Regions from separate parts of the Sneathiella sp. P13V-1 genome, predicted to be linked through region 1. Evidence: riboswitches for the same ligand, from Rfam matches in the RefSeq annotation. Region 1 holds a riboswitch; the other holds the start of a gene.
What was found. Region 1 has a riboswitch for cobalamin ahead of GUA87_RS03955 (energy-coupling factor ABC transporter permease). Riboswitches for the same ligand answer to the same signal wherever they lie in the genome.
Positions count from the first base shown of each region.

Region 2: another riboswitch for cobalamin. It lies ahead of cobW (cobalamin biosynthesis protein CobW); the one in region 1 lies ahead of GUA87_RS03955 (energy-coupling factor ABC transporter permease).

Region 1 is NZ_WYEU01000001.1:809,116-813,957, forward strand. Features, by position in the region: gene GUA87_RS03945 (glycosyltransferase family A protein) at 1-375, shown strand, start outside; gene GUA87_RS03950 (UDP-glucuronic acid decarboxylase family protein) at 367-1,317, opposite strand; cobalamin riboswitch at 1,454-1,651, shown strand; gene GUA87_RS03955 (energy-coupling factor ABC transporter permease) at 1,703-2,380, shown strand; gene GUA87_RS03960 (bifunctional protein tyrosine phosphatase family protein/NAD(P)/FAD-dependent oxidoreductase) at 2,552-4,225, shown strand; gene GUA87_RS03965 (cold-shock protein) at 4,467-4,676, shown strand.
Region 2 is NZ_WYEU01000003.1:350,764-355,605, forward strand. Features, by position in the region: gene cobD (threonine-phosphate decarboxylase CobD) at 13-1,032, shown strand; gene GUA87_RS14835 (VOC family protein) at 1,029-1,445, opposite strand; cobalamin riboswitch at 1,540-1,728, shown strand; gene cobW (cobalamin biosynthesis protein CobW) at 1,853-2,887, shown strand; gene cobN (cobaltochelatase subunit CobN) at 2,891-4,842, shown strand, end outside.

The sequences.
Region 1 (4,842 bases):
ATCAAAGGTGTGGACTGGACCTGCTCGCTGCGTTGGTTGGTGGATGAGGAAACCGATGAGTTGCTTACCATAGATAAATGGCACTCCGTGGGGATTGGAACAACCACTTTACAAAATCACAAAGGCGGATTTGCCGACCCCAACACCATTATGGTGGATAAACTGTCTTGCGCCCCGCTTCTGCACACCTGGTCGAAGGAATATTTCTCCAAGGAGGGCATGGCCGGGGCGGATCGCCGCTTTTCAGATTCGCTCATCCGCAATAGAAGCCACCGCCCGACGGGCCGGGCAACGACCTTTTATTTTCTCCGCCCGAACAGCGTTCTTTGGAAACATATCCGCGCCGAGAAAGCAAAAGCCGCACAATCAGCCTGATATCTTCAACAGCTGATCAAAATAGGAAATGGTTTTGGCAAGACCCTCTTCCAGTTTGGTTGACGGTTGCCAGTTCAACAATTTCTTTGCTTTTGTAATATCCGGGCAGCGCTGGGTTGGATCATCTTGCGGTAAAGGCCGATAGGTAATCTCTGACTTGGATCCAGTGAGAGCGACGATCTTCTCTGCCAGTTCCCGAATACTGTACTCATCCGGGTTACCCACATTTACGGGCCCTGTCTTATCTTCTTCCAGCGCCATCATGGCCATCATGCCGTCGATCAGATCATCCACATAACAGAAGGATCGGGTTTGAGACCCATCCCCATAGAGCGTGATCGGCTCATTTTTGAGCGCCTGCACGATAAAATTGGACACCACACGTCCATCATTTGGGTGCATGTGAGGCCCGTAAGTATTGAAAATGCGCATCACCCGAATGGACAGGTCATGCTGCTGCTCATAATCATGGAAAAGGGTTTCCGCACAGCGTTTCCCCTCATCATAACAGGCGCGCGGCCCAAATGTGTTGACCCGTCCCCTGTAGGTTTCCGGCTGAGGGTGAATTTCAGGATCGCCGTAAACCTCACTGGTAGACGCTTGCAGAATACGGGCCTTCACGCGCTTGGCAAGCCCCAGAACATTGATCGCGCCATGTACGCTGGTCTTCGTCGTCTGCACCGGGTCAAACTGGTAATGTACAGGGGAAGCCGGACAGGCCAAGTTGTAGATCTGGTCGACCTCCACATAAAGCGGGAAGGTGACATCGTGACGCATGAGTTCGAAATTAGGTTTACCCAGCAACGAAAGAACATTGTTTTTTGAGCCGGTAAAGAAGTTATCGACGCAAAGAACATCATGCCCCTGATCCACCAGCCGCTGACACAGATGTGATCCCAAAAACCCCGCACCACCTGTTACCAGCACCTTTTTCTGTTCCATTTTCGCCCCCGAAATTGATCAATGGAATTGGCCTTATACAGTAGTGTAAATTAACAAAGCCTCAATTTATTTACGCACAAAATCTGCCTTAAGTACTGATTATTATTGCAATTGCACAATTCCTTTATTTACAAGGGACCTTATTCTGATACTATTTTTTTGCTCTAGAATAAGAATTTACATCAGGGAACACGGTAGGAGGGACACTCTGATCCGGGACTGCCCCCGCAACTGTGAACGTGGAGCCCCTTCAAATTGCCACTGGGAAACCGGGAAGGCGAAGGTTGGTTTTGAAGCGTGAGTCAGGACACCTGAAGAGCAAAGAGAAAACACGCGGCATAGCCGCCAGAAATTGCACGGTGGGTGCAAAACAGGAGTTATAAAAATGCATATTGAACCAGGAATTGTTCAAGGCGCGAAAATGGGGCTTAGCTTTGCAACTGCCGCAGCAGCCTTTGGCGTCGTTCTCAAAAACAGCTGGACCGCGATTAAGACAGAAGGTCTGATCTCCCTGCTCGTGCGCAGTGTGATCGCCACTGTCCTTGTCTTCAGCTTCTTCGAAGTCCTCCCACGTCAACCGATCGGCATCTCTGAGGTTCACTTCATCTTGGGATCAACATTGTTCCTGATGTTCGGTGCGGCTCCTGCTGCAATTGGCCTGGCTCTCGGCCTTCTGACACAAGGTCTTCTGTTCGCGCCATATGACCTGCCGATGTATTTCGTCAACATCACAACATTGCTGGTTCCATTGATGGCGGTAGCGGCGATTGCAAAACGCATCATTCCAGCAAAAACAGCCTATAAAGACGTGACCTACAAGCAAGCACTGGCTCTGTCCACAGCTTATCAGGGTGGCATTGTTGCCTGGGTTGCTTTCTGGGCATTTTATGGCCAGGGCTTTGGCGCGGAAACACTTGCTTCCGTTGGTTCTTTCGGAGCGGCTTACATGATCGTCATCCTGTTTGAACCACTTGTTGATCTGGGTGTTCTGGCCATGGCCAAGACATTCCACCAGCTGAAAGACAGTCCGCTGTTCCACGATCGTCTGTATAACGGCGCGTAAATATATAGCGACTAACAGTTTCAAGAAGCCCCGGTTTTCCGGGGCTTTTTTTGTGTTTATTTTCTCCTAGTTTCCTTATGTGACTTAATCACCGACAGTTCACATTCTTGTGATCTATTCTAGTTTAGATAAGTAAAATAGATCAGGCCGGACACGCTTTAGGAGGAAATGATGGAAGCGAAGAAAATCTCGGACAGCTTGTCCGTCAGCCCGCAAATCACCAAAGATGATATCGCCGCATTAAAGGAAATGGGGTTTCGTTCCATTATTTGTAACAGACCCGATGGCGAGGGGGCGGATCAACCAACATTTGAAGAAATCGAAGCCGCCGCTAACGAAGTGGGCCTTACCATCAAATACCAACCTGTCACCTCCGGCAAGGTAACTGATGAAGATGCCGAGAAATTTGGCGCCCTGTTTGAAGAACTTCCAAAACCTGTCTTCGCTTATTGTCGTACAGGCACCCGCTCTGCCACCCTCTGGTCCCTCTCCCAAGCGGAGAAAATGGAGCTTTCAGATATTCTGACGCAGACAAAAGCCGCGGGCTATGACATGGCTGGAGTGGTGCGCCGCATTGCCAATGGCGGAAAAACTCCAACGGATCTTGCCGATGCCAGCTATGATGTGGTGATCGTGGGCGGGGGTGCCGCAGGGATTTCTGTGGCGTCCAGCCTGCATAGCCGCCTTCCCGACCTGAATGTTGCCATCATTGATCCAGCTGATATCCACTATTACCAGCCCGGCTGGACAATGGTGGGCGGTGGTATTTTTAACGCCGCAGATACAGCAAAAACCATGGGCTCCCTGATCCCGCAGGGTGTTCATTGGGTGAAATCAGCTGTGGCCGCGTTCGAACCTTCCGACAACGCCGTCATTCTGGACGGCTGCCGAGTCGTCAAATACAAACGCCTGATTGTTTGCCCCGGCCTTAAACTGGACTGGCACAAGGTGGATGGCCTTGTGGAGACATTGGGTAAAAACGGGGTAACCTCCAACTACCGCTATGACCTGGCCCCTTATACATGGGAGTTGGTGCGCGGTCTTCGCAAAGGTCGGGCGCTCTTTACCCAGCCACCCATGCCGATTAAGTGTGCGGGTGCGCCGCAAAAGGCCATGTATCTCTCCGCTGATCACTGGTTCAGAACGGGTGTCTTGAAGGATATTGATATTCAATTCCATAACGCAGGCGGTGTGTTATTCGGTGTGCCTGACTATGTTCCCGCTTTGATGGAATATGTGGAGAAATACAATGCGGACCTCAACTTCTTCAACAATCTGATTGCCGTTGACGGTATTTCGAAAACAGCCACCTTCCAGGTGAACAAACCCGACACCGACCCTGAAACCGTCACGGTCGAATTTGATATGATGCATGTCTGCCCACCGCAGACAGCCCCAGATTTCATCCGCGTCTCCCCCCTTGCGGATGCTGCAGGGTGGGTTGATGTGGATCAGTCCACCCTGCGCCACAAAAGTTTCGACAATATCTGGTCCTTAGGTGACGTGATGAACGCCCCCAACGCCAAGACAGCCGCCGCAGCCCGCATGCAAGCCCCGGTTGTTGCCGCAAATGTAGCTGCAGATATTCAAGGACAGGGTGCTTATGGTCATTATGACGGTTATGGATCCTGCCCGCTCACGGTGGAGCGCGGCAAGATTGTCCTTGCGGAGTTTGGATATGGCGGAAAACTGCTACCGAGCTTCCCCAAATGGGTCATCAACGGCACGCGCCCTTCCCGACTTGCTTGGCTGTTGAAAGAGCAGATTCTACCTCCAGTCTACTGGAAGGGTATGCTTAAAGGGAAAGAATGGATGGTAAAACCGGAAAAAGTTTCCGCCGGTTGAGACATATAAGTCAAATTCCTGTCATATAAGGCTGTCAGAGTAACCTTACTGCTAAAATCAGTTGACCATGACAGATTTCCAGTAAACACTCTGGCAGCGAAACATTCGATTTGAGATTCCGACCCGTCTGTCTGCAGATAGACACAAGGCTAACAGAAAGCATGTTCGTTGAAGAACTGGGTCCTTTCGAATCTATAATCGGCAGGGCCCTGATATTAAAAGCTATCGAAGGAGATTTAAGATGGCGACAGGTACCGTAAAATGGTTCAATGCAACTAAAGGATACGGATTTATTGAACCCGACGATGGAGGTGCGGATGCATTCGTACATATCTCCGCCGTTGAACGCGCGGGCCTTTCAAGTTTGAAAGACGGACAAAAAGTATCTTACGAACTGGTTCCAGGTCGTACCGGCAAGTCATCTGCAGAAGAATTGGCAATTGTCGAATAATGGATCTACGCCCGGCACTGTCCGGGCGTAACCTATTTCCCCAAAATCAACATAAAATGTTGTTTTAAAACAGATAATTTTCCCCTCGACAATTTGCTTTTTAAATTTCATCCTAAATGAAATGGAATTCTAACGGGCATAAGACCGAGGCGCGACATGCTACGAG
Region 2 (4,842 bases), on a different contig from region 1:
GGTTCGGTATTCATGGGTATTTCGTCAAACAGCTATAATCGGCCTGTCTTTCATGGCGGTGACATCGATGCCGCGAGGTGTGCGTATGGCGGCAATGCTTCTGATTGGCTGGATTTAAGTACAGGCATCAATCCAAACGCCTACTCTGTCCCTGAGATATCCACCCAGTTTTGGACATCTCTCCCTGGAACAGAACAGGAAGAAAAGCTGCTTTCCTCGGCAAGATCTTACTTTGGCCTTCCAGAAAGTTATTCAATTACCGCCGCCCCCGGCACCCAAAGCATCTTGCAAATCCTGCCCCTTATCGCGGGCGGCCCTCAAAAGGTTGCCATTCAATCTCCGACCTATGCCGAGCATTCCAATTGCTGGAAATTAGGCGGTCATGAAGTTTACGGTTCTGCAAAGGCACCTGCTGAGCCAGCCGATATTGCCGTGCTTGTGAACCCGAACAATCCTACAGGCACCTTATTTAATTCTGATGAAATCAATTTATGGCGAACAAACTGGTTGAAACCAGATGGCCTTCTGATCATTGACGAAGCCTTTATGGATGTGACACCGGATAAAAGTGCGGCGGCCTCCAACGACCCCGAGAACACACTTATCTTAAAATCATTCGGGAAATTCTTTGGGCTCGCAGGGGTTCGCCTTGGATTTGTTTGCGGAGATCCAACATGGGTCTCGAAAATAAGATCCTCTCTTGGCCCATGGGCGGTAAGCGGGGTTGCCGCAGAGGTTGGTTCTGTCGCCTATGCAGATACTCATTGGCATTGCTCCACTCGGACACAAATCGCAAACATGTCTGAAAAAGTGGCGGTGCTTCTATCGCAGTCCGGCGGTAAGGTTATGGGAAATGCGGGGCTGTTTTTGTTAGCCGAATTTGACGAAGCCAATGCGATATTTGAACATTTGTGCCAAAATCATATTTTGACACGCCCCTTCGAATATAACTCCAAATGGCTGCGGTTTGGGCTTCCCAAAGACGAAGAAGCCCTGAACCGTTTATCTAAAGCGCTTAAGTCTCTAAGTTAGCCGGCATCGAACAAGCTATCCATATCTTTGAAAGTCTTGAACTCCATCGCATTACCTGCGGGGTCTTTGATAAAGAAAATCCCCTGCTCGCCTGGCTGACCTTCAAAACGGATGCGCGGTTCAATGATAAATTCAACACCCGCCGCTTTAACACGCTCCAGCAGAGATTCCCATTCTGACCACTCCAATACGGCACCGAAATGGCGAACCGGCACCTGATCCCCGTCCACACCATTTGTTTGCGCGCCTGTACATTCTTCAGGTTTCACATGAGCAGAAATCTGATGACCAAAGAAATCAAAATCAATCCATTTCTCAGCTTCACGCCCGACCTTGCAGCCTAGAACATCAACAAAAAACTGGCGTGTATCTTCTATATCCAGAACAGGGAACGCAAGGTGAAACGGGGGCATTAATTTTCTCCAGACAAGTCTTCTAACCAGCCGGGACGGTAATCTCTTTTGTGCCTCCTGTCACTTATTGAATTGACACCAACCCGTTATCCCCTTAGCGTCCGGCAACGATGGTTCCTGAAGTTTTTTGGGATTAAAAAGGGAACGCGGTGCGATTAAGATCAATTCCGCGGCTGTCCCCGCAACTGTAGGCGATTAGCCGAACAACAAACCACTGCTACGGCGGGAAGGTGTTCGGTGTCATTCGTAAGCCAGGAGACCTGCCATCAAATGAGGTTCTAAAACATGACGGAGGATCATGACGTGCCGAGAATGAGTTTTATTCGGCCTCTTACATCGCTGATTACCTGCGCCCGTTCTGGTTTGCCAGCGCGCCATATCCCCATGTCTTCATTTCAGGAAAAACCATGACCGCATACGAGAAAATTCCAGCAACTGTTGTAACCGGCTTTTTGGGTGCTGGTAAGACCAGCCTCATCCGCAATCTAATTGAGAACGCAAATGGCAAACGCCTTGCGTTGATTATCAATGAATTTGGTGATCTAGGGGTCGACGGTGAAGTCTTGAAAGGCTGCGGTAATGAAAATTGCAGTGAAGAAGACATTGTCGAGCTCGCCAATGGATGTATCTGCTGTACGGTTGCAGATGACTTCCTGCCAACCATTCAGGCGCTGCTGGATCGTGAAGAACGTCCTGATCATATTATAGTTGAAACATCCGGCCTTGCCCTGCCAAAACCTTTGGTTCGTGCCTTTGGATGGCCAGAGGTGCGTACTCAGGTGACAGTGGATGGTGTTGTCACTGTAATCGACAGCCCTGCCTATCGTGACGGGTTGTTTGCCTCTAACCCGGATGCCGTACAAGCGCAGCGCGAAGCAGATGAAAATCTGGATCATGATAGTCCATTAGAGGAACTGTTCGAAGACCAGCTCAATTGCGCAGATATGATCTTGCTGAACAAAGCAGATATGCTGGAAGATGCTGATCTTGTAAAAGCAGAAACAGAACTTCGGGATCGTGTACGCCCATCGGTGAAATTGGTTCGCACTTCCCATGGGAACATCAGCGCCGCGGTTCTTTTGGGAATGGGGGCCGCCGCAGAAGATGATCTGGAAGGGCGCAAATCCCACCATGATGATCATGACGATCACGAACATGATGATTTCGACAGCTTTGTTGTGGCCCTTGATAACCCTGACGATCCGGAAACACTGGTTGCTCGTTTGAAATCCGCCATCGAAAATCATGGCATCCTTCGGGCAAAAGGTTTCATTGCCGTGAATGGTAAGGATATGCGCCTTGTGGTTCAGGCCGTTGGAAATCGCATTCAGCATTATTTTGATCGCGAATGGAATGACAGTGACGAACGTGTCAGCCGTCTTGTCATAATTGGCGAGCATGGCCTTGATGAAGGTGCTATTACTTCCGCGCTAAAGGGTTAATTCATGCATCTGTTGGCAGCGACACCTGGCGGCATTTCAGACGGATCAGAAGCCGTAGATCTGGGGCAAACCCCCGGTGACATTGTTGTTCTTTCCGCCGCGGATACGGAACTTTCTTCCCTCGCCCTCGTGAACGAGGAGCGAGAAGAGAACGCGCCTTCCTTACGCCTTGCCAACAATATGCAACTTTCCCACAACCTCAGCGTCGATATTTATGTTGAGGAGATTATCTCTGAAGCCAAGTTGGTCGTTGTTCGCCTATTGGGTGGTGTGAGCTATTGGTCTTATGGTGTGGAACAAATTACCGAATGTTGTCGCCGCAACAACATTCCGTTGGCGCTTTTGCCTGGTGATGACAAGGAAGACCCAGAGCTTTTGGGGCTCAATACACTGCCTGCAGATCAAGTACACCGGTTATGGCAGTATCTGGTTCAAGGCGGCGCCATCAACTATCGCGCTTTTCTGGAATATTGCGATTTTATTCTGGATGGTCAATCGGATTGGCAAGAGCCGTATCTACTGCCTAAGGCGGGTTTATACTGTCCAAATACAGATCATCCTGACCTCAATATCCTTCGTAATAAATGGATCGAAGGACAACCGGTTGTCGCCATTACTTTCTATCGCGCCTTATTTCAGGCAAATAATCTGGCACCCGTTGATGCACTGATTGAGGCGTTAAAGGATCAAGGCATGAATGCCCTGCCTTTATTCATTTCATCCCTGAAAGATCCGGTGTCATCAGAGATTATCGAAACCGTATTTGAAGACACAAATCCAAGCGTGATCCTAAACGCCACAGGGTTCGCTGTTTCAAGTCCCGGTGGGGCGCGACATGAAACCCCCTTTGACGGTGCCAACTGTCCGATTTTGCAAGTGATATTCTCTGGCGGCAACGAGGAAGGATGGCGTGACGGGCTTGCAGGTCTTTCCGCCCGCGATATCGCCATGAATGTTGCCTTGCCAGAAGTAGACGGCCGAATTTTAAGCCGTGCTGTGTCCTTTAAGGCGGATGCCGGGTTCGATAAACGGACTGAAACCAATATTGTTACCTACAAGCCTGTTCTTGACAGGATTGATTTTGTCGCAAAATTGGCTGCTAAATGGGCTATTCTGCAAAAAACAGACCCTATAGATCGCAAAATTGCACTTATTCTTGCGAACTACCCTAATCGCAACGGACGCATCGGTAACGGTGTAGGCCTTGATACCCCGGCTGGTGTTATTGAAGTATTGAACGCCCTTCATAAGGAAAGATATGCGGTTTCCGGCATTCCAGAAGATGGAAATGCGCTCATTGATGCTCTGCTTTCCGGCCCGACTAACGACCGCCAAACTGACGGTGTTTATCGCTTAAGCGAATGCCATTTGTCTGTATCAGATTATCAAAAGATGTTCGAAAGCCTGCCTGAGAAAGTTCGATCTGAAGTTACTAAACGTTGGGGCAGTCCATCGGATGATCCATTTGTGGAAGATGGTGAGTTTCATTTATCGGTGAAACGCTATGGGAATATCCTGATCGGCATTCAGCCAGCCCGTGGATACAATATTAACCCAACCGAAAGTTATCATGATCCGGATTTGGTACCGCCTCATGGGTATCTTGCGTTTTACATGTGGCTTCGTGAAGTAGAGGGCATTCATGCAGCGGTTCATATGGGCAAACATGGCAACATGGAATGGCTTCCCGGTAAATCCTTGGCCTTATCAGAAGAATGCTATCCCGAAACTGTGTTTGGCGCCCTTCCCCACATCTATCCGTTTATTGTGAACGATCCCGGCGAAGGAACCCAAGCCAAGCGCCGATCTTCCGCGGTTATCATCGACCATCTCACCCCGCCCATGACACGGGCGGAAAGTTATGGCCCGCTTGCGGATCTGGAACGACTGGTGGATGAGTACTACGAAGCCGCCGGGGTTGATCCCCGACGTTTGGAATTGCTGAAAAAGCAAAT